Regions from separate parts of the Arthrobacter rhamnosi genome, predicted to be linked through region 3. Evidence: riboswitches for the same ligand, from Rfam matches in the RefSeq annotation. Region 3 holds a riboswitch; each other region holds the start of a gene.
The links. A riboswitch is a leader RNA that binds a small molecule or an ion and turns the genes downstream of it on or off. The one in region 3 is predicted to bind S-adenosylmethionine.

Region 1: linked by a shared signal. The riboswitch ahead of ACX80I_RS09605 (LLM class flavin-dependent oxidoreductase) and the one ahead of ACX80I_RS04605 (methylenetetrahydrofolate reductase) in region 3 are both predicted to bind S-adenosylmethionine.
Region 2: linked by a shared signal. The riboswitch ahead of ACX80I_RS11120 (PIN domain-containing protein) and the one ahead of ACX80I_RS04605 (methylenetetrahydrofolate reductase) in region 3 are both predicted to bind S-adenosylmethionine.

Annotation. Positions count from the first base shown of each region.
Region 1 covers NZ_JBTNDT010000004.1:152,055-159,592, reverse strand. Annotated here, with positions in the region: gene ACX80I_RS09630 (HNH endonuclease signature motif containing protein) at 1-842, shown strand, start outside; gene ACX80I_RS09625 (SDR family oxidoreductase) at 1,284-1,943, opposite strand; gene ACX80I_RS09620 (MetQ/NlpA family ABC transporter substrate-binding protein) at 2,069-3,001, opposite strand; gene ACX80I_RS09615 (methionine ABC transporter permease) at 3,095-3,799, opposite strand; gene ACX80I_RS09610 (methionine ABC transporter ATP-binding protein) at 3,796-4,836, opposite strand; gene ACX80I_RS09605 (LLM class flavin-dependent oxidoreductase) at 4,939-6,327, opposite strand; SAM riboswitch class IV at 6,364-6,477, opposite strand; gene ACX80I_RS09600 (SDR family NAD(P)-dependent oxidoreductase) at 6,571-7,329, opposite strand; gene ACX80I_RS09595 (DUF7793 family protein) at 7,468-7,538, shown strand, end outside.
Region 2 covers NZ_JBTNDT010000005.1:17,523-25,060, reverse strand. Annotated here, with positions in the region: gene ACX80I_RS11130 (APC family permease) at 1-1,421, shown strand, start outside; gene ACX80I_RS11125 (cobalamin-independent methionine synthase II family protein) at 1,586-2,824, opposite strand; SAM riboswitch class IV at 3,213-3,338, shown strand; gene ACX80I_RS11120 (PIN domain-containing protein) at 3,546-4,019, shown strand; gene ACX80I_RS11115 (O-acetylhomoserine aminocarboxypropyltransferase/cysteine synthase family protein) at 4,069-5,424, shown strand; gene ACX80I_RS11110 (cystathionine gamma-synthase) at 5,426-6,631, shown strand; gene ACX80I_RS11105 (flavin reductase family protein) at 6,790-7,305, shown strand.
Region 3 covers NZ_JBTNDT010000002.1:57,059-64,596, forward strand. Annotated here, with positions in the region: gene ACX80I_RS04595 (GNAT family N-acetyltransferase) at 1-61, shown strand, start outside; gene metE (5-methyltetrahydropteroyltriglutamate--homocysteine S-methyltransferase) at 244-2,619, opposite strand; gene ACX80I_RS04605 (methylenetetrahydrofolate reductase) at 2,672-3,583, opposite strand; SAM riboswitch class I at 3,680-3,791, opposite strand; gene ACX80I_RS04610 (MFS transporter) at 4,045-5,409, shown strand; gene ACX80I_RS04615 (ArsR/SmtB family transcription factor) at 5,568-5,993, shown strand; gene ACX80I_RS04620 (dihydrofolate reductase family protein) at 6,734-7,303, opposite strand; gene ACX80I_RS04625 (NADP-dependent oxidoreductase) at 7,455-7,538, opposite strand, start outside.

The DNA of each region.
Region 1 (7,538 bases), on a different contig from region 3:
ATGCTGGTACTGCAGGGAACGACACCGGGTCAGACTCAGGCTCAGACGAAGACTTAGGCAACGACACCGGGTCAGGCCCGGGCGAGGACTTGGGCAACGACTCCGGCTGGGGTGCGGGTGCGGACGTGTTCGGCGATCCGGGCGGTGCAACGAGGGCCCAATTGCTGCTGGAGGGACTGGTCGGCGCGTGCAGAATCGCCCTGAGCACCGGCGGTCTTCCCGCCACCGGAGGCCACCGACCCCAGGTCATGGTCACCATCGACTACCAGGACCTCCTCGGCCACGCCCAGCACCCCGGACAGGGAATCTTCGCCGGGCAGGCCACCGCCCGGACCATCCGGCGGATCGCCTGTGATGCGGACATCATCCCGATCATCCTCGGCGGAGCGGGTCAGGTCCTGGACCTCGGACGAGCCCAACGCCTCTTCCCGCCCCACCTGCGCCGGGCCCTGGTCGCCCGCGACAAGGGCTGCGCCTTCCCGGACTGTTCTATCCCCGCCCCCTGGTGCGAAGCCCACCACATCGACCCCTGGTCCCGCGGCGGCACCACCAGCATCACCAACGGGGTCCTGCTGTGCTCGAGACACCACCACCTCATCCACCAAGGCCACTGGAAGGTGCAACCCCGAGACGGTGTCCCCTGGTTCCACGCACCCGGGCACCCCGGCCGGGCAGGAACACCCCGCACCAACACCTACTGGAACACCGGACAAGCCGTCCACCACCAACTCCACCAACTCGACGAAGGGCTGGCACGTGGAGAAATCCTGCAGGAGGAACCACTCCACGATCCATCCCGCCGGCCCCCACGATCCCTGGTTGGAACCGACCGGAACACATAAAACCGGCCACCCCTGATTGGGATTGGCCCGAACAGACAAAGCCGGCGAGCCTTGGCTGGAACCGACCGGAACATACAGAACCGGCCACCCCTAATTGGAATTGGCCCGAACAGTCAGAGTCCACCAGCCCCGGCTGGAACCGACCCGAGCAGACGGGCCCAGCCAGTCCTGGCTGGGGTTGGCCGGAGCAGGCGAGGTCAGACCAAACCTGACCAAAGCCCAGCACCGAGCCGGCCAATTCCACGAGGGCCCGCCCGGACTCTGCGCTCGAACGCACGTCCGGATCGGAACGCAGGTCGATATCTAAAGGCTAGTCGGCATCTAGGACACGCTGGTATCCGAATCCACGTCGAGGCGCACCGTAGTTAGCAAAAGCGACACCGCGCTGACCCAGCGGACACGCGAAAGGCGGCGCTCAGAGAGCGCCGCCTTTCGTAGTTCTTACGACCTCAAGGCCCCCTGGATGGCCTCCGCGATCGGCGTCTCGCCGCTGTTGAACTGGATGGTCTTGTCCACCGTCCCGAGATCACCGAGCACGACGGCAGCCACGTGGGCGACATCCTCCCGGGGAACGGAGTCGCGCTGCGGCTTGTCCGATACCTCGATCTTGCCGGTTCCAGGGTCGATGGTCAGGGAACCAGGTCCCAGGATGGTCCACGCGAGTTCCGACTTCCGTAGGTGCTCGTCCGCCGCCGCCTTCGCCTCCGCATAGTGGAAGAAGCCGTTGTCCTTCGGCACCCCGTGGTCCTTGCTGGCCCCGAGATAGGAAACCATGACGTAGCGGCCGATCGAAGCTTCCCTCGCTGCATCCATAGACCGGATGGCTGCATCCCGATCGACCGCGTACGTGGCCTCGGGGCTGCTGCCGCCCGCACCTGCGGACCACACGACGGCGTCATGCCCCCGGAAGAGGTCGGCCATCTGCTCCACCGACAGCTCCGCGACATCTGCCACGACGGGCGTACCTCCCGCCTGCTCGACGTCCGCAGCGTGGTCCTGGTTGCGGAAGATCGAGCTCACCTGGTGGCCCTGACTCGTAAGGATCTTCGTCAGGTGCAGGGCTACTTTTCCGTGTCCACCGATGATGGCTACGCGTGACATGGGAACTCCTTCAGGTCGTCGGCTGTCTTGCTTTCGACGCTAGTCCCCTTGCCCGAGGGCTGGCCACCTACCGGCAGGCGTTCAGCCACCGGCGCACGCCTATTCCCGGTTCCGTCTGTGGGTGCTCAGGGGGCTTCAATGGGCAGAAGCAACTCCTTCACCGAGGGATCCGTCCGCAGGAACTCCTGTACGGCGGGGTCGGCGAACGCCTCGGTGAGCTTCTTGATGTTGTCTGTGTCGACGTAATCGGTGCCGACCGTGAGTTGTGCGGCGAACTCGTCGGGCGCCGCAGGCGCGAAGATCTGCTTCTCGAGCGGAATCTTGGCGGCCGTGTAGTACTCGGTGTAGCCGACGGCAGCATCCAGGTCCGGCAGTGCCCGGGACTGGGCACCGAAGTCGAGGAGGGTGAACTTCAGGTTCTTCGGATTCGAGGCGATGTCATCCTGCGTCGCCTCCCACTTGTCGGTGCCCTCCTTGAGCGTGATCAGCCCTGCCCGCTCCAGCAGCCAGAGACCTTGGGCCTCGTTCGCCGGGTCCGAGTAGAGGGAGATGGTGCCGCCATCGGGAATCTGGTCCACGCTCGTGTACTTGTCCGACCAGATGCCGAATCCCCAACGGAAGACGGGCGCCACTGCCGTCTCGCGGAAGTCCGGGTTGGCCTCCAGCACCTGTCCGAGCCACAGCTCGTGCTGGTACACCGTCGCCGCGACCTCGCCCTCGCTGACGGCCCGGTTGATGGTGTTGCTGTCGCTCAATCCCTTGAACTCGATGTCGATGCCGTACTTCGGCGCGATGTCCCGGTCGATGAATTCGATGAGCGCCTGCTCCGCGTGGTTCCCCTCGGCGGTCGCAACGAGGAGGGTTGCGCCTTCCGTTTCCGCCGCAGACTCGGACGGGTTGAGCAGTGGCACGGCAATGAAGGCGCCTGCGGCCAGGACGGCGACAGCCCCGCCTGCAATCCATGGTGCCTTGCGCCGCTTGCGGAGGATGAATCCGTGGTCCGCACCGGCTGGCGAGGAAGTCGACGATGTTGGCTCAGGAGCAGTGTTTTCGGACATGGCAATGCCTTTCTGGGCGCGCTCGGGGAAGCGCAGGGGTGGGATGAGCATGAATGAAACGGAGAGGATGCGGGGGGGGTGACGCGCGGGACGTCAGGCGCGCTGCAGACGCTTCTGCGGCGTCGTGAAGCGTACGAGGCGGTCTCCGACGATCTGTACGAGGGCGACCGTCACCACCAAGATCACGATCGTCGCGAGCATGACGGTGTTGTCGAAGCGCTGGTAACCGTAGGTGACGGCCACGTACCCGATACCGCCGGCACCGATGGTGCCCGCGATGGCTGAGTACTCGATCATCGCGATCACCTGGATGGTGAGCCCGCCGATGACCGCCGGAACAGCCTCGCTGAACTGCGCCGTGCGCATGATCTGCAGGTGGGAGCCGCCGGCGGCCCGAGCCACCTGGACCATGGACGGCGGCACGGACCGCAGCGAGTTCTCGACGATACGCGTGAAGAACGCGATACCGGCCAGGGACATGGGGACCACGGCAGCAGCGATGCCGATGTTCGTGCCGGTGATGAAGCGGGTGAACGGAACAATGGCCGCCATGAGGATCAGGAACGGAAGCGATCGTCCGATGCTGATGATCCAGCTCAGTGCCGCGTGGAGTGCGGGGCGTTCGTAGAGGCCACCGGGCGCGACGTTGTGGAGGAGGACTCCGAGGGGCGTGCCGAGGACGAGGACTACAGCCATGACGACGCCGACCATCGTCAAGGTCTCGCCATAGGCGGGCAGCAGCAGCGCCGGCAGGTCGTTGAAGGGGACGTCGGCGCGGGGAAGAATGAGGGCGCTCATGCCACGTCCTCCAGCACGGCCGCGGCCGGAAGGAGCTGGTGCGACTGGCCGCCTCCACCGCCGTCGGGCGTTCCGCTGAGTCCGTAGCGTGCAAGCACACCCTGGACCCGGACGTCGTCGTCGGTTCCGATGCCGAGCGTCGCGCTCCCGGTGTTGACACCGTGGACCGTCTCGACGGAGGCGCCCAGAAGATGCACCACGGCACCGAGGTCCCCGGTGAGCCGCTGGATCCAGTCTCCGGGCACATCGGTCGAGTCATAGGTTACGTACCAGGTACGGGTTCCGGCCTCCGGCCCGGCATGGCCGCGCCGGGGCTGCAGCGACCGCCCGAGGAGGGAATCGTGCGAGGTCAGGAGTTCCACGAGGTCGCCCTGCTCGACGATGCGACCGTGGTCCAGCCGCGCCACCGTGTCGGCGACCTGCCGCACGGTGTCCATCTCGTGCGTGATGAAGACGACGGTGAGGTCGAGGTCGTTGCGCAGCTGACGGATGAGGCCGACGACGGATCGGGTGGTCTCCGGATCGAGCCCCGAGGTCGCCTCGTCCGCCAGGAGGATGGACGGCCGCAGCGCGAGCGCCCGAGCGATTCCCACGCGCTGCGCCTGGCCGCCGGAGAGCTGGAACGGGTAGTGGCCGGCCTTGTCCGACAACCCCACCCGGTCCAGTAACTCGGCAACACGGGCCCGCGCCTCGCCAGGAGTGACACCGAGGTATTCGAGGGGCAGGGCGATGTTCTCCGCGGCGGTCCGGCGGCTGAGCAGGCTCGAGGACTGGAACACCGTGCCGATACGGCGGCGCGCCTCACGCAGACGCTTCTCCGGCAGGCCCGACAGCTCCTCGCCATTGACGACGACGGCCCCCGACGTGGGACGTTCGAGCAGGTTGATGCACTGGGCGAGGGTGCTCTTGCCTGCACCGCTCGGCCCGACGACGGCAGCGATGCGGCCAGTGGGCACCTCGAAATCGAGGTGGTCGAGCACGGTGACGGCAGCGTGCCCACGACCGTAGGTCTTGGTCAGGTGTCGAAGCGAGATCATGGAGTTCCTTGGGCAGGACGCGGTGGGGCAACGTCGATGGGATGGGCGTGCTGCAGGTTCGGCCGCCGGGAATCCGGCGGGCCGTGTCAGATCAGTGCGGCATCAGGGGCGGACGGATTCGAGCCGGAAGCGCGCTCCGCGGTGCTCCTCGGGGAGACGGTCGCCCTTGCCGAACAGCTTGTTGCGCAGGGTTCCCTCGACGTACTCCGTGGGATAGGCGCCACGCTTCTGCAGCTCGGGGACCACGTACTCGATGACGTCCTCGAAGGATCCGGGGGTGATGGCGTACGCCAGGTTGAAGCCGTCGACGTCGGTCTCCTCGACCCACGCCTGAAGCTCGTCCGCAACCTGAGCGCCTGAACCGACGATGCGCGGACCGAGCCCACCCATACCGCCCCATTCGGCGATGTCCCGCACGGTCCAGGGTTTGCCGTCGTCGTTCACCTTCTGGAAGGTGGCGACGGCCGAGTGGATGGCGTTGGACTTCACATTGCCGAGCGGCTCATCGGGAGCGTAGACGGACAGGTCGACGCCGAACCAGCCGGAGACGAGCACGAGCGCTCCCTCGTAGCTGACGTACTTCTGGTACTCGGCGTGCTTCGCCTGGGCCTTCTCCTCGGTCTCGTCGGTGATGACGGTGAGCAGGGTGTAGATCCGCACGGAGTAGCGGTCACGCCCCTCGGCCTCGACGGCGTCCCGGATCTTCTTCACGACATCCTTCAGGATCGCCTTCGACGGTGCACCCACGAAGACCGCCTCGGCGTTCCCTGCTGCAAAGGCGATACCGCGGGAGGAGGCCCCCGCCTGGAAGATGACCGGGGTGCGCTGCGGCGAGGGCTCGCTGAGGTGGATCCCCGGGACCGTGAAGTACTTGCCGTCGTGGTTGATGTCGTGGACCTTCGCCGGGTCGGTGAAGACCCCGGTCTCGCGGTCCCGGATCACGGCGTCGTCCTCCCAGGACCCCTCGAGCAGCTTGTAGAGCACCTCGAGGTACTCGTCCGCGTGGTTGTAGCGCTCGTCGTGCTCGAGCTGGTCCTCGTTGCCCATGTTCCGCGCGGCGGAGGGAAGGTAGCCGGTGACCACGTTCCAGCCGACCCTGCCATTGGTGAGGTGGTCGAGCGTGGAGAGCCTGCGTGCGAACGGGTAGGGGTGCTCGTACGCGGTGCCCGCCGTGACCCCGAAGCCGAGGTGCTCCGTGACGAGCGCCATGGCGGAGACGAGCAGGAACGGATCGTTGACCGGCGTCTGCGTCCCCTGGCGCAGCGTGGCCTCGTTGGAACCGCCGTAGACGTCGTAGGTGCCGAGCACGTCGGCGATGAAGATGCCGTCGAACAGGCCCTTCTCCAGGGTCTTGGCGAGGTCGGCCCAGTACCGCAGGTCCTTGTAGCGCCACGACTGATCGTCCGGGTGCCGCCACAGGCCCGGCGACTGGTGGCCCACGCAGTTCATGTCGAAGGCATTGAAGCGGATATGGCGCGGTGATGCGGGCATGGAAAATCCTCATGTCAGGGCACTGCCATGAGGGAAGCGCCATACTTGCCCGCATGGTGCATGCCGGGCCGAATCCTCACCTGGGGCACCCCGCTACAGCGAGAGGGTTGCCGTCCAACAAACCAGGGTTTGACGTTGGAACTCTTGATTCTGGGAATGAGCCTAGATGCCCGTCCGCGCCGGCGTCCATATGCACCCGTCACAGTGCGTCACGATCGGCAATGCCTCACGTGCAGCACAGCATCAGCGGAGGTAGGACGCCCCATTCACGTCGACCACGGTGCCGCTGACCCAGAGCGGAGCATCCGTGGCGAGCCATGCCGCGGTCTGCGCCACCTCCTCCGGCGTCGCCACGCGGTTGAACGGACTCTGTGCCCGGACAGCGTCGCCCTCCGGACTGTCGAGCACCGACCGTCCCATGTCCGTCTCGACGAAGCCGGGCGCGACCGCCGCCGAGAGGATGCCGGAGGGTGCGAGCGCGACGGCCAGCGACTGGGTCATGGAGTGCAGCGCAGCCTTGCTCGCCCCGTAGGCAGGGGTGAGGGGCTCACCCCGGTAGGCGCCGCGGGAGCCCACGCTGATCAGCCGACCGCCCTCGGGGCCGGAGGGCCGGTCCAGCAGGTGGCGCGCCACGAGCCAGGCCAGGTTCGCCGGCCCCAGCAGGTTGACGGCGAGGGTGCGGCGCCAGGCATGCTGCCAGTCGTCGAAGGACGCCCGGGCAACCGGATGCGCCTCGAAGATCCCCGCATTGTTCACGAGGACGTCGACCCCACCGAGTTCCCGCACGGTTTCATCGACGATCCGCACGCACTCCTCCGGATCGGCGACATCGCCGACGACGACGGAGTGACCTGCGCCCGGCAGGGCATCGCGGACCGCCAGGGCCGCGGTCGCATCACGTCCTGCATGCACGGCGATGCGGTGCCCCCGTCCGGCCAGCTCATGGGCGATGGCGGCGCCGATCCCGCGGCTCGCGCCGGTTACCAGAATGCTCAGTGTCATGGATCAGACGCTACAGCCCGCATTGCGCCGGGAGCCCGAAGAGCACGGGTGGAATCGGACAACCGAAAAAGAGGCAGAACCAGGAAGTCCACCTTGCTACGCTGTCAAGCTACTGCTCATGCTCGGTAAAGGACCTTGATGGACCCATTCAGTGCGCACCTCGACAGGGGAATCCTGAGGCTTCGGTGGAAGCGCGGCGTCGAGATCAC
Region 2 (7,538 bases), on a different contig from region 3:
CGGGCCCGGCCTACGCCTGGTCCTGGCCGATCGTCTTCGTCGGCCAGCTGATGGTGGCCCTGTGCTTCGCCGAACTGGCAGGGCGCTACCCTGTGGCCGGTTCGGTCTACAACTGGGCCAAGAGGCTCTCCTCCGGCACCGTCGCCTGGCTGGCCGGGTGGCTGTTGCTGATCTCCTCGATCATGGCCCTGGGCGCCGTGGCACTGGCCCTCCAGCTCACCCTGCCCCAGATCTGGTCCGGGTTCCAGGTCATCGGTGACGGCACCGGCACCTACGACTTCGCCCTCAACGGGGTGATGCTCGCGAGCATCATGATCGGCATCTCCACCCTCATCAATGCCTTCGGCGTGAAACTCATGACCAAGATCAACAGCGTGGGCGTCTTCGTCGAACTTGTCGCCGCGGTGTTGCTCATCCTCGCACTTGCCTGGCACGTGGTCCGCGGACCCGGCATCCTCTTCGAAACCCAGGGATTCGGGACGGACCACCCCCTGGGCTTCTTCGGAGTCTTCATCATCGGCGCCATGGCGTCGGGCTACGTGATGTACGGCTTCGATACCGCCAGCTCCCTCGGCGAGGAGACGAAGGACCCGAAGCGCACGGCCCCCAAGGCCATCCTGCGGGCGATCACCGCATCCTTCGTGCTGGGCGGTCTGATCCTGCTCACCGGGCTCCTCGCGGCCCCGGACCTGGATGATCCCAAGCTCGGCTCGGCCGACGGCGGCCTGCAGTACATCGTGCTCTCCGTGCTGGGCGGCCCCTTCGGCAAAGCCTTCCTGCTGTGCATCGTGGTGGCCGTCATGGTCTGCACGCTGGCCGTCCACGCCGCCGCCATCCGCATGATGTTCGCGATGGCCCGGGACAACAACCTTCCGTTCAGCCATTACCTGGGCAAGGTACACCCCGTCCGGAAGACCCCGACGGTCGCCGCCATAGTGATCGGCGTCATCGCGATCATCCCGCTGATCGTGAACGTCTCCCAGCCCGCCATCTTCACCATCCTCTCCAGCATCAGCATCGTCCTGATCTACCTCTCCTACCTGCTGGTGACCGTGCCCATGCTGCGCAACCGCCTGATGAGGAAGTGGCCGCTGCCCGATGACGGCACCGAGCCCGGCTTCAGCCTGGGAAAGTGGGGGCTGCCGGTGAACATCCTCGCGGTCCTGTGGGGCGGCGCCATGACAGTGAACCTCATCTGGCCACGCTCGGAGATCTACAACTCCGTGCCGCCGTTCGAGTGGTACCTGCAGTGGGGCGGGGTTCTCTTCGTCGCCGCCGTCATCCTCACCGGCGTCCTGATGTACCGGCTGAAGCTTCGGCACCGGACGGGTGTCCTCGCCGGGCACGCAGCCGCACCACCAGCACCTCCGACACAGGGCTCCACCGAGACGCGATCCCTGGCGTCCACCGAACGGGTCTAGGTCCGGCTGCCCACCCCGTCGCCTCCGACCCGGATTGTCCAGACACCGCGTGGACAATCCGGGTCGGAGCACTTCAACCGACGCTTTCCGGCTCGGTTGTCCGGACATCCTCCGGACAACCGAGCCGGCTCCGTCACCCTGGTGACAAGGGTGGCCACCCGTGGCTAGGCGAGTGTCGCGGAGCGGGCAAAGAGCCTGTTCGAGGCGATCTGCGCGCCGCGTCCCAGGGACTCGAGCTTCGCGGCGGCGATCTGCGGGTGGATCCTTCCGCCCAGCCCGCAGTCGGTGGAGGCCACGACATTCTCCCGACCGACGAGCGCGGCGAACCGCTCGATGCGCTGGGCGACCAGCTCGGGGTGCTCGACGACGTTGGTCGCGTGCGAGACGACGCCGGGAACCAGCACCTTTCCGGCAGGAAGGTCGACGTCCTGCCAGAGGGTCCATTCGTGTTCGTGGCGTGCGTTGGCTGCCTCGAAGGAGTACGAGCCGGCGTTGATACCCAGCACGAGGTCCACGATGTGGCGGAACCCGATGTCCGTGGTGTGCGGGCCGTGCCAGGATCCCCAGCAGACATGGAACCGGACCTGTTCCTCGGGTAGTCCCCGCAGCGCATAGTTCAGGGCGTCGACCCGGATCCGGGTGAACTTCTGGTAGTCCTCGATGGTGGGTTCGGGGTTGATCTGGTCCCAGTTCTCCGCGATGGACGGATCGTCGATCTGGACGACCAGGCCTGCGTCGACGATGGCCTTGTACTCCTCGCGCAGGACATCGGCCCAGGCGTAGATGAACTCCTCCTCGCTGGCGTAGTAGTCGTTGCCGATCCTGCTGGCGGACCCGGGCGAGAGGGCCGTGATGAATCCCGTCGGGATGTCCGCAGCAGCCAGGCCCGCTTTCAGGTTCGTGATGTCACTGGCCAGGGCAGCGTGTCCGGTGTAGGAGATCGGCCCGGTCGCGGACGGAAAGGCCGTCGCGTTCCTGCCGATCTGGATCCCGCTCTCGGGATCCTGGTAGGCCGCCGCGAAGCGGGTCCAGTCACGTCGGTCGGCGAACGATGTCAGCCTGATGGCACCGGGCTCGCTGAGGACGGGTTCGGCGAGGATCGGATTGAAATCCGTGAGTTCCAGGCCGGCGGTGCGCTGGAAGCTGTAGGTCCACCAGGCACCGTAGTCGACCGGGTTGGACATCGCCTTGCCGTACTCACCGTCGCCCGGGATCGTGATCCCGAACTCCTTCTGGCGCTGGACGAGGTCCACCACGGCGGTGGTGAGCAGCCCGTCGAATTCGGGTGTCCGCTCCAGGGTGAAGCCGTCCTCGGCAAAGGTCCGGGCGGCGTTGGCGGCGATCAGTTCCGGTGTGCGGGGCAGCGAGCCGGCGTGGCTGGTGGAGATGCGATCGAGGGTCATGATGCTTTCCTTTCCATCGGTCCTGCCATTAGCACCCTTCCGGACAGGAAATCCGGGGGAAGCTGCAGCGTCATGGAGGCAGGTCTCTCAGCTGCTCTGGATGGTGTGGCTTAGGGCTCTAAATCCACCGGTGACGCAGGCACGTCCCCTCCACAGCCAGGAGGCTGAGCACCAATCGGAGGGGCTGGCCCCATCATGGACGACGATTAGCGCGCCATAAAAACCAGGGGCGTAACATTCCGGAAAGATTTATGGGGGAGTCCCACCCTGCGGCCGATGAAATTCCCTGTTCTCGTGCCGGGAACAGTCGATAAGCGAACGGACGAACGAGGACGACAACGCTCGGGTGTTTACTTCGGGCACGATTGCGTGGTTATACTTCCAACAGCTTCATGAATTGTGACCGCCAAGCTCCGACTTGGTCACATACCAACCCCGCGCTCGGTGGGTGGTTCGGATGACGAAGCGGCCCGCATTCACCCCCCGGGGTACCTGGTGCGGGCAAGAGCTCCCGAAAGGACGCGGCCCCGTGCCGCCCGCCATGGCTGCAACCTCATCCATTGCCGATTCCCACTCCCAGGTTCCGCTGTCGGTCGTGAGCATTCACGACTACGAGGCACTGATGGCTCCGCGCGAGGCGTTCGTGGATTTCCTCCTCAGACCGCAGGGGGTTCCACGTGGCAGGGAGGACGCTGGTCCGCCTGCGCTGGCAGTCTGAGGAATGGCACGCACAAGCGGCCTCCTCCTGGATACCGACGTCGTCGTGGAGTTGCGGAGCCCACGCCCTTCCACGACTGTCGTCGATTTCCTCCAGCGGAGGCGACACTTCCGGATATTCGTCTCCGCCCTGACGATCGGGGAATTGCATCTGGTGAGCCGGGAGAACCAGCAATACCGGACGGTCGGCGCCTGGGTGCAGGAGTTCGTGAACTCCTACAGCTCCAACATTCTTCCCGTGGATTCTGATATCGCCGCTGTCTGGGGTCCGATGCTGAGCGACGCCGAGGTGTCCGCAGTCGATTCCCTCATTGCAGCGACTGCAATTCACAAGAGTCTTTCCATTGTGTCGGGAAATGTGGAGGTCTACCGGAAATTCGCGGTGTCGGCCATCAATCCCTGGATTCCGGAAGCGCATGCGGTTGGGGCGCCACCGCTCCCGCCCTCCCGGACGGGACCGGCGACGCAGTCCCTGTAGATCCGTCCGACCCCGAACCCTGACCATTTCTGCCGAAGGAGCAGCTTCGATGAGTACCGGTGACGCCGGCTGTACGGCCACTTCCCAAATCCATGCAGGGTATGAACCGCAGGCCCCCTACCGGCCCGTGGCAGTCCCCATCTATCAGACCGCGGCGTACGAGTTTCCGGACTACGCGTCGGCCCGGCGCATGTTCGCGCTCAAGGAACCCGGCTTCACCTACACGCGGACCGGCAACCCGACCGTCGCCGTGCTGGAGCAGCGGATCGCCGCGCTCGACGGCGGCGTGGCCGCGCTGGCAACGGCGACCGGGCAGGCAGCGGTCGCCGTCGCCCTGTTGTCGCTGGTCCGCGGCGGGCAGCACATCGTGGCCTCGTCGAAGCTGTACGGGGGGACGGTGGACCTGCTCACCGACACCTTCGACGATTTCGGGATCGCGGTCAGCTTCGCCGACCCGGCCGATCCCGGTGCCTGGCAAGCCGCTGTACGCCCTACGACGCGGGCCTTCCTGACCGAATCCATCGGCAATCCGCTGGCCACGCTGCAGGACCTGCCGGCGATCGCCGCGGTCGCCCATGCCGCCGGGGTGCCGCTGGTGGTGGACAACACCCTGGCGACCCCGGCCCTGTTCCGGCCGCTGGATCACGGGGCCGACATCGTGGTGTATTCGGCCACGAAGTTCCTCGGCGGGCACGGGAGCACCCTCGCAGGTGCCGTGGTCGACGGCGGGCGCTTCGACTTCTCCGCCTACCCGGACCGGTGGCCGCAGCTCACACGGCCGAAACGCCGGTACGGCGGGGAGATCCTGTGGGAACGCCACGGCCACGGCGCGTACCTGGCCCTCGCGCGCAGCAAGTACCTCCACGACCTGGGCCCCTCGCTCGCTCCGGGCAGCGCCGCGCAGATCCTGCAGGGGCTGGAGACCCTGGACATCCGGGTAGCCCGGCACGCCCAGAACACCCGCGAGGTCATCCGGTTCCTGGCCGGCCACCCGGCCGTCGCCGCGGTGCACCACCCCTCCGTTCCGGGCCACCCGCAGGCCGGACTCGCGGCCCGGGACTTCCCGCGAGGAGCCGGCAGTGTGTTCTCCTTCGACCTGGCCGCCGAGCCCGGGCAGGTCGGGGCCTTCATCGATCGGCTCCGGTTGTTCAAGCTGGTGGCCAATGTGGGGGACACCCGGTCCCTGGTCGCACACCCGGCAGCGATGACGCACTGCCGGCTCACCCCCGGACAGCGTGCAGCCGCCGGGATCGCGGAGACCACCATCCGGCTCTCCGTCGGACTGGAGACCGCGGCGGACCTCGTCGCGGACCTGGACCTCGCCCTGGCCCCGCTGGGCTTCGAGGAACCCGCGGCTACTTTTCCGGCGGCAGGGGCCCCTGCCGTCTACGCAGGAAGGGCCTGACATGGCGCAGTACAGAGGATTCAACACGACGGCCGTCCACGCCGGGCAGGACCCTGATCCGTTGACCGGTGCGGTGATCCCGCCCATCTACCAGACCTCCACCTTCGTGCAGGACGGGATCAACGTGCTGCGCGCCGGGCACGAATACAGCCGGGGCTCCAACCCGACCCGTAACGGGTTCGAAGCCCAGCTGGCCGCCCTGGAACATGGGACGGCGGCCTTCGCCTTCGCCTCCGGGCTGGCGGCCGAGGATGCTCTGCTGCGGGCACTGCTGCGCCCGGGGGATCACATCGTCCTCGGCGGGGACGGTTACGGCGGTACCAACCGGTTGATCAACGGGCTGCTGGGCCCGTGGGGCGTGGCGAACACGGCCGTGGACATCACCGACCTGGCGGCGGTGGCCGCCGCGGTCCGGCCGGGCTCCACCGCACTGCTGTGGGTGGAGACGCCGTCGAACCCGCTGCTGGGCATCGCGGACCTGGCCGGGTGGGCGACGCTGGCGCACGACGCCGGGGCCCTGCTCGTGGTGGACAACACGTTCGCCTCGCCCTACCTGCAGCGGCCCCTGGACCTCGGCGCGGACGTGGTGGTGCACTCCACCACCAAGTACATCGGCGGGCATTCGGATGTGCTCGGCGGAGCCGTGGTCGTGGCGGACCGTTCCTTCCGCGGCACCGCACTGGCCGAGACCATCGGCTACCAGCAGTTCGCCGGCGGCGCGGTCGCCGGGCCGCAGGACTGCTTCCTGGCCGCCCGCGGCCTGAAGACCCTCGGCCTGCGCATGGAGCGGCACACCTCCAATGCCCAGGCCCTGGCCGAATGGCTCCGGGACCAGCCCGGCGTCGCGGAGGTGCTCTACCCCGGCCTGCCCGAGCATCCGGGCCATGCCCTGGCGGCGCGCCAGATGTCAGGCTTCGGCGGGATCGTCTCGCTGCGCTTCAGCGCCGGAGAGGCCGCCGCCCGGGCCTTCGCCGAATCGACCCGGCTCTTCGCGCTCTCCGTGAGCCTGGGCGGGGTGGAATCGCTGGTCTGCTACTGCTCGGAGATGACCCACGCCTCGGTACGCGGAACCCCGCTGGCCGTGCCCACCGACCTGGTCCGGCTGTCCGTCGGCGTCGAGGACCTGGCAGACCTGCAGGAGGACCTGGCCGCTGCGCTGGAGAGAACACATCGGGCGTCCAGGAGAGCCGTGGCTCTCAGCGCCTGACCCCGGTCCAGCAGAACACCCCCGTTCCAGGCCGGTTCACTACGCAATACGACGGGCGATGACCCCGTGTTTCTTCATACGACAGCTCGTTTCCCCGGCTCTTGGGTGCGGGCACAAACGGTGGTTGATTGAATTCACACGCCACGAAAGGACCTCTCATGACGGACATCTCGGACCTCAGCCCCCAGCGCCTCCGGCAGGTGCTGGGACACTTCGCCACCGGGCTGACAGTGGTCACGGCGGCGACGCCCACGGGTCCGGCCGGGTTCACCTGCCAGTCCTTCGCCTCCCTCTCGCTCGACCCGGCGCTGGTCACCTTCAGTCCGGCCCGGACCTCCAGCACCTGGCCCCTGCTCCGTGCAGCGGGACGCTTCACCGTGAACATCCTGTCGGCAGAGCACCAGCACCTGGCCGGCCAGTTCGCACGCTCGGGCACGGACAAGTTCGCCGGCGTCGACTACACCACGTCACCGCTGGGCAACCCCGTCCTGGACGACGCGCTCGCCTGGGTGGACTGCGAGCTGCACCAGGAGTACGACGGCGGCGACCACACCATCGTGGTGGGGAGCGTCCGGTTCCTGAGCGCGCGGCTCGACGCCGAACCCCTGCTGTTCTTCAAGGGCGCCTACGTCGGGGTGCAGTCCCGGGCAGCAGTGCTGGAGAGGACTGCATGAGCTGATCACGCAGAGGCCGCTGAGACCCTGGATCACGGTCCCGGGCTGCGCGCCGTCGTGCCGGACGGGTCGGGGTCCGGACTTCCGGAGGCTGCTCCCGCGCTTCCCGCGCGGGGCCCCTGTCCGTAGCAGCCCGATGCCTTTCTTGGTAGAGTGCGGGAACTACTTTGAATCGTTTCAACCTTCGCGCCCGATGGCGGGTACTGGAGGTCGAGGCGATCCACCCTCAGCGC
Region 3 (7,538 bases):
CGATCCGGAGACCGTTCTGCACCTGGCGTTCACCAAGGACCTGGCCGCCCCGCAGGAGTAGCGAAGCTGAGCCCCGACCCCGGGGTGGCGGAGCCGAGAGCCCAGCCACCCGGGTGGCGGAGCTGAGCCCCGCCACCGGGGCGGCGGGGCTGGCCCCGGGTAATTCCGTGGTCTGGTGGGTTCCCGGGCAGGACTCCCGCTGGTCCTGCCCGGGGGCAGGACCAGCGGGAGTCCTGTGGGACGTCAGGAACGCGTCAAGGCCCGCTCCGCCGTCGAGAGGCTGACGCTCTCGCGCGCAGTCCTGGTCGCGGCGACGAGGTTGCGCAGCGAGAGGACCGTTTCGTCATAGCCGCGGGTCTTCAGGCCGCAGTCGGGGTTGATCCACAGCTGCTGTGCCGGGAGGGCGGCCAGAGCCGTGCCGATGAGACCGGCGATCTCCTGTTCGGAGGGCACGCGCGGTGAGTGGATGTCGTAGACGCCTGGGCCGATTCCGCGGGAGTAGCCGAAGCGGGCCAGGTCCGCGACGACCTCGAGCCGGGAGCGGGCCGCCTCGATGCTCGTGACGTCCGCGTCCAGCCCGTCGATGGCCGAGATGACCTCGCCGAATTCCGAGTAGCACAGGTGCGTGTGGATCTGGGTCCCGTCCCCGGCGCCGGCGGTGGCGAGCCGGAACGCACGGACGGACCAGTCCAGGTATGCCCGGTGGTCGGCCGAGCGGAGCGGCAGCAGTTCGCGGAGGGCGGGCTCGTCCACCTGGACGATGGCGATACCGGCGGCCTCGAGGTCGGCGATCTCGTCCCGCAGGGCCAGCGCCACCTGGTTGGCCGTCTCGCCCAGCGGCTGGTCGTCGCGGACGAAGGACCAGGCGAGGATCGTGACCGGGCCGGTGAGCATGCCCTTGAGCGGGCGCTCGGTCAGCGACTGCGCGAAGCTGATCCACGGAACCGTGAACGCCTGAGGACGCGACACATCCCCCCACAGGATGGACGGACGTGTGCAGCGCGACCCGTAGGACTGCACCCACCCCTGCTCCGTGGCGGCGAAGCCGTCGAGGTTCTCCGCGAAATACTGGACCATGTCGTTGCGCTCCGGCTCGCCGTGCACCAGCACGTCCAGTCCGAGGCCCTCCTGCAACCGCACCACGTTCGCGATCTCCTGGCGCAGGAACTGCTCGTACTCCGCCGGCGAGATGCTGCCGCTGCGGACCGCGGCGCGGGCGGCGCGCACCTTGCCGGTCTGCGGGAAGGACCCGATGGTGGTGGTCGGCAGCAACGGCAGCCCCAGCCGCTCCTGCTGCACCGCTGCCCGTCGCTCGGCAGGGCTGCGGGTGAAGGCATCCTCGATCAGGCCGCCGGTGCGCGTCCGGACCCGGTCCACCACGACGCCGTCGAACCGCGCCCGGAGGTTCAGTGCCTCCTCCGCCTCCTGGAGTTCCGCGGCGACGGCCGGGCGTCCCCCGGTCAGGCCGCGCGCCAGTACCACTGCCTCATGCACCTTCTGGTCCGCGAAGGCCAGCCAGGCCGGCAGGTGCTCCGGCAGCCCAGTCTCGGCCTGCACGTCGTGCGGCACGTGCAGCAGGGAGGTGGACGTCGCCGTCGTGACCGCTGCTCCCGTCTCCTGCTGCAGGTCCTCCACCGCCCCCAGCGAGACCCGCAGGTCGTTGCGCCACACGTTCCGGCCGTCCACGACGCCGGCAACCAGACGGGTGCCGCCCAGCGCCTGCAGTGCCTCGGTGGAGGGCCTGGCTCCCCGGACCAGGTCCGCATGGACTGCCTCCACGCCCGCGGCGGCGAGCACGGCGAGCGCCTGGCCCGGCCTCGCCGGATCGCCGGCGGTGCCGTAGCCGGTGGTGACCAGCAGGGCCGGCCGTCCCGCCGTACCGGCCAGTTGCCGGTACACCCGCTCCACCAGCCCACCCGGTGCTGCCAGCTCGCCGCCGCGGTCGCCGACCAGGCCCGGCTCGTCCAGCTGCACCCACTCGGCCCCCGCTTCCGCCAGCGACGCGAGGATGCCCGCGTAGGCCGTCACGGCATCGTCGATCCGGTCCAGCGGGTCGAAACCGGCGGGTGCGCCGTCCTCGGGCTTGGCCAGCAGCAGGTAGGTCACGGGGCCCACGAGCACCGGGCGCAGCACGGCGCCGTGCTCGCGCTGCCGGCGGACGATCGCGGTCAGGCGGTGCGCCACCGCGGCGAACGGTGTCCCCGGACCGATCTCGGGCACCAGGTAGTGGTAGTTGGTGTCGAACCACTTGGTCAGCTCCAGCGGCGCGCGGTCGCCGTCGCCCCGGGCGAGCGTGAAGTAGCCGGCGGTGTCCACGGAACCGTCCTCCCCGGCCAGGTCGGCGAACCGGGCCGGCAGCGCTCCCAGCGCCGCGGTCGCGTCCAGGACCTGGTCGTAGAGCGCGAAGTCGGCCGGGATGGAGGAATCCCCGCAATGCAGTCCCAGTTCCACGAGTCGGGCGACAGTGCGGTCCTGCAGCTGGTCGGCGGCCTGCTGCAGTCCGGCCTCGTCCAGACGGCCTGCCCAGTAGGCCTCGACGGCCTTCTTCAGCTCCCGGCCGGGCCCGATGCGTGGGTAGCCGAGGATCGTGGCGGCGGGGAAGGTGTTCTCGGTGCTCATGGTGTTCTCCTCTGGAAGGTGTGTCGGGTCGTGGTTCGGATTGGGGGCACGCTCAGGCCGGGACGGCGGCCGGCGAGCGCGCCGCCGGCAGGTCGATCTCCTCGATGACCGCGATGGACGCGCGATGGTCGTTGAAGGTGTAGAGGTGCACGCCCGGGGCCCCTGCCTCGAACGCCGCCCGGGCCAGCACGGCCGCTGCCCGCACGCCGATCCGCCGGCGTTCGGCCTCGCCCGAGGCGGTCTCCAGGCGGTGCAGCAGGACAGGGTCGGGACGGACGCCGGTCATTCCGGCCAGCCGTTCGAGCCGGCGGATGTTCCCCAGGGGCATCACCCCGGGGATGATCGGGATGGTGACGCCCGCGGCCCGGGCCGCGGTGAGCAGGCGGACGTACTGGGCGGGATCGAAGTACACCTGCGTGATGGCGAAGTCGGCACCGGCGCGCTGCTTGGAGACCAGCACCTCGACGTCGTGCAGGAACGACGGCGATTCCGGATGCCGGTTCGGGTAGGCCGCCACCCCCACCGCCAGCCGACCGCCGGCGAGGGTGGCCACGTGCCGGGCCTCGACCTCCCGGATCAGTTCCACCAGGAACTGGGCGAAGGGAAGCTCGCCGCGCAGTGCTTGCGGGTGCTGCGGCAGGTCTCCGCGCAGGGCCAGCACGCCCCTCACCCCCAGTGCGACGAGCTGCCGTACCAGCAGGTCCAGGCTCGCCCGTGTCTCTCCCTCACAACAGAGGTGGGCCAGCGGGCGCAGCCTGGTGTTGCTGGTCAGGTGCCCGATCAGCTCCATCGAGGCCCGGCGCCTCGCCGGCGTGCCGCTGTAGGTCACCGAGACGTAGTCGGGATGGGTGGCCCCGAGTTCGTCGATCGTCCGCAGTACGGCCTCCCCGGCTTCCGGGGTGGCCGGCGGATACAGCTCGTAGGACAGCGACGGCGGTACCGCTGCCCGTTTCTTCAATGTCATCCCCGCTCCTCGGTAGGTCCGAGGGAGTGCACCAGGATGCGTGCCGGAAACCGGCGATCCCGGCGTGCCGGGACCGCTGGTGGGTGCGCTGATGCATGTCCATCGGTTCTGGCATTAGCACCGGTTCCACTGCTCTCCCGAGGGGAGGGCAGTGGAATGGTTGCTGCGGCGTCAACAAGCCAGATCTCTCGGCCGCTCTTGATGGTTGGTGGGATCACTGTAAGCGGCGCTCCGGCCCGGGGTGCAGAACGTGCGGCGACAAGGCGCCGCATGACGTTCCGGGTCGCCGGCTTCGTCACATACCGCATCCCTGGCGACATATGACGAACCCGCGTCATCCGGTCATCCCGGATCATCCCAGGGCCGAACCCTATCCCCCATCGCCTCCGTTGTGTTCGTACGTGCGTAATGATGCACGTATAGTGAAGGAACTTGTTCCTGCACGAGACGGGCTTCTCCTCATGCTTTCTGTACTGCGTTACTCGGCGTATCGCAATCTCTTCACCGCGCAGGTCGTCGCCCTGCTCGGGACCGGCCTCCTCACGGTCGCGCTGGGCCTGCTCGCCTTCGATCTGGCCGGCGGGCGGGCCGGCGCCGTGCTCGGCACGGCCCTGACGATCAAGATGATCGCCTACGTGTTCGTCGCCCCGGTGATGGCGGCCCTGGTCGAGCGCCTGCCCCGAAAGGGTGTCCTCGTCGGCGCGGACCTGGTGCGCGCGGCGATCGCCTTGAGCCTCCCCTTCATCGATCAGGTGTGGCAGATCTACGTCCTGGTGTTCATCCTCCAGTCTGCGTCGGCGACCTTCACCCCGGCGTTCCAGGCGCTGATCCCCGTGGTCCTGCCGGAGGAGAAGGACTACACCAAGGCCCTGTCCCTGTCCCGGCTCGCCTACGACCTCGAGGCCCTGGTGAGCCCGCTGCTCGCCGCGGCCCTGCTGACGGTGATGAGCTTCCACAACCTCTTCGTCGGCACGATGGCCGGATTCCTGGTCTCCGCAGCGATGGTCCTCGCCACCCGCCTGCCGGCCGTCCCCGCGGCCCAGCAACAGGGTTCCCTGCTGCACCGCACCACCCTGGGCACCCGGATCTTCCTGCGCGAACCCTCCCTGCGCGGATTGATGGCCCTGAACCTCGTCGTCGCCACGGCGACGGCCCTCGTGCTGGTGAACACCGTCGTCTACGCCCGGGACCTGTTCGGCGGAACCAACACCGACGTCGCGATCGCTCTGGCGTTCTACGGGGCAGGATCGATGCTCATCGCGTTCGTCGCACCGCGAGCCCTGGAACGCATGCCGGACCGCACCTTCATGCTCCTCGGTGGCGCCGTCCTGACGGTCGGACTGCTCGCCGCGGCGTTCCTTGCCTCCACCGAGGGAAGCGGCGCGGAACCCTCGGGCACTTCGTGGGTACTCTTCCTCGGGCTGTGGGTCGTCCTGGGCATCGGCACCTCCATGATCAGCACCCCGTCCTCGCGCCTGCTGCGCCGGGTCGCCACCTATGACACGCGCAGCTACCTGTTCACCGCCCAGTTCTCCCTCTCCCACGCCTGCTACCTCCTCGCCTACCCCCTCGCCGGGTGGGTCGGAGCCGCCGCCGGCCTGAGCGTCGCAGCCATCGTCCTCGGAGCACTCGCCCTCATCGGCACGATCACAGCACTGATGCTCTGGGCCGCTCCCCGACCGGCAGCCTCAGCTACAGGCGCTGGTGCAGACAGGACCGATGTCGCCGCCACGGCCAGCACCGATACACACAGCAAATCAGCAGCACCGGCACCAGCAGCTCCCCGTCCAGGGGGAACGACGCGTGGTGGTGGGCGGGGGCAGTAACGTGAACCGTGACCAGGACAGAGGCCCGGACAGTGACCAGCACAGTGGCCAGGACGATGGCCTGAACGGTGATGTGGAGAAGAAGTACACCGTGCGGACATCGGTGTTCGGTCTGAGGTACCGGTACGAGCCGGGCGACAAGGGGGGCGAGGAACATCATGAACACAGCACCGGCTGACCCGCCGACGGGTCCTGCCGCCGCCCTTCATCCGGTGATCGAGGAGGACACCGACCAGTTCCGTCAGGTGGCGCCGAGTCTTGTCCACCCCGTCGAGCCGGATGCTCAGCGCCTCGAAGCGGGTGCGTCGACCTTCCGGATGCTCTCCGATCCCACCCGCCTGCACATCCTGTGGATCCTCACCCAGGGGCCCGCGGACGTCGGGACGATGGTCGCCGCGACCGGGGCGAACCGCACCGCGGTCAGCCAGCATCTGGCCAAACTCCGTCTCTCCGGGCTCGTCTCGACCCGCAAGGACGCCCGCAACGTCATCTACAGCATCATCGACGGACACCTCACCCGGCTCATCCTCGAAGGGATGAACCACGCGGACCACCGCGTGACCGGCGAACCCACCCACGAATAAGACAGAACGAGGCGCGACACGGCCGCCGGCTGTCGCCAGATGCTGGCAGTCGGTGCCGTGTTGCCTGCTTACCTGCTGGCGGCGTCCTCGAGGTGCAGGTATCCGGTCGGTTGCCCGTCCTGCGTGAGGATGTACCGGGACATCCAATGGAGCGGGACTCGTTCGCGGGCAGTACAAGTGACACATAGATTTCGGCATTGAGTATCGCTACAGGATTCAAGCCTGCGCAGCCACTTCTGCCAGGCCAAACCACGATGTAGCAAATACGGTCGTATTGGCGACTGTGTTTTGGGCAGAACTACCTGTCAAAAGACCGCGCACCGCCCGAACGCGCTTCGGGCGGTGCATGGCTTCGCATGAAGGATGCTTGATCTTCAGGCCTTGTGCTGATGCCTGCCGGAGCTCTGCTTGTCCGTGAGCCGTTCAGCATCGCGTGGTGATCCGGTGGAAGGGATGTTGAGGACCTCGCACCGGATCACTGAGCGAGTCAGCCGGCGATGAAGTTGAGGATGAGGCGGATGGACAGGGCGAGCACCGCGAGGAGGCCCACTACGCCGAGGAGGTTTTGCCCCAGCCGGAGAATGACAAAAACCCCTCCACAGAAGGCTGATCACGCGGCCACATTCATCGACGGTCCCGCTCGCTCACCGATCGTCATCCGCACTGGGCAAGACAACCAGGCACACCCTCATGCAGCGCGATGCCCAGCGCGGGCCGCCCGAACCGCCCGAACAATTGCCTCACCCTGTTTCGGGTGTGGGCCGGTATCGCAGGGCTACTGCCCCCGATTGGAACTGGTGGCTGTTCACGAACTCGAGCTGGACGTGTTCGCGCAGACCGGCGAGTAACGTCGGCCCGTGTCCGGCAAGAACCGGCTGCACCAGGAATTCGTACTCGTCGATCAGTCCCAGATCGGCCAACGCGAGGGGGAGCGTCACGCCACCGACCCACAGGCTCTTGCCTGGCTCCTGCTTGAGCCGCTGAACCGCTGGCCCCAGGTCACCTCCCACGAGCTCGGCATTCCAATCGACCCCGCTCAGCGTGCTCGACACGACGTGCTTTTTCGCCCCATCGATGGCCTCGGCGAACGGAATCTCCAACTCACCCATCCACGCGGGCCACGCGCCCGTGGCCGGCCGCCGCCACGCCGACTCCATCATCTCGTACGTCACCCGACCGAATAACAGGGCATCGGCTCGCTTCATCTCCGCGGTCCAGTAACGCATCGACTCCTCATTGGGAGGGAGCCCCGCCTCGTGGTGACAGCAGCCATCGAGCGTGACGTTGATCGAGTATCGGAGTTGTCTCATCTGGTTGCCCTCCCTTACTACGCGCAGCGCGTGTTCACCGGACAGTATTCACACAATCGTCGACGATCAATGGTCGCCATATGCGTTGGCCTGCCGGAGTGGAGTGGGTCGGTAGGCCTTCTTCTCTGGTGATTTTGGTGCTTGTGGTGGTTCAGGCCGGGGTGATGATGACTTTCCCGGTGATGCGGCCGGCGCCGGCTTCGGTGTGGAGGGCGGGCAGTTCCGGGAGTGTGAT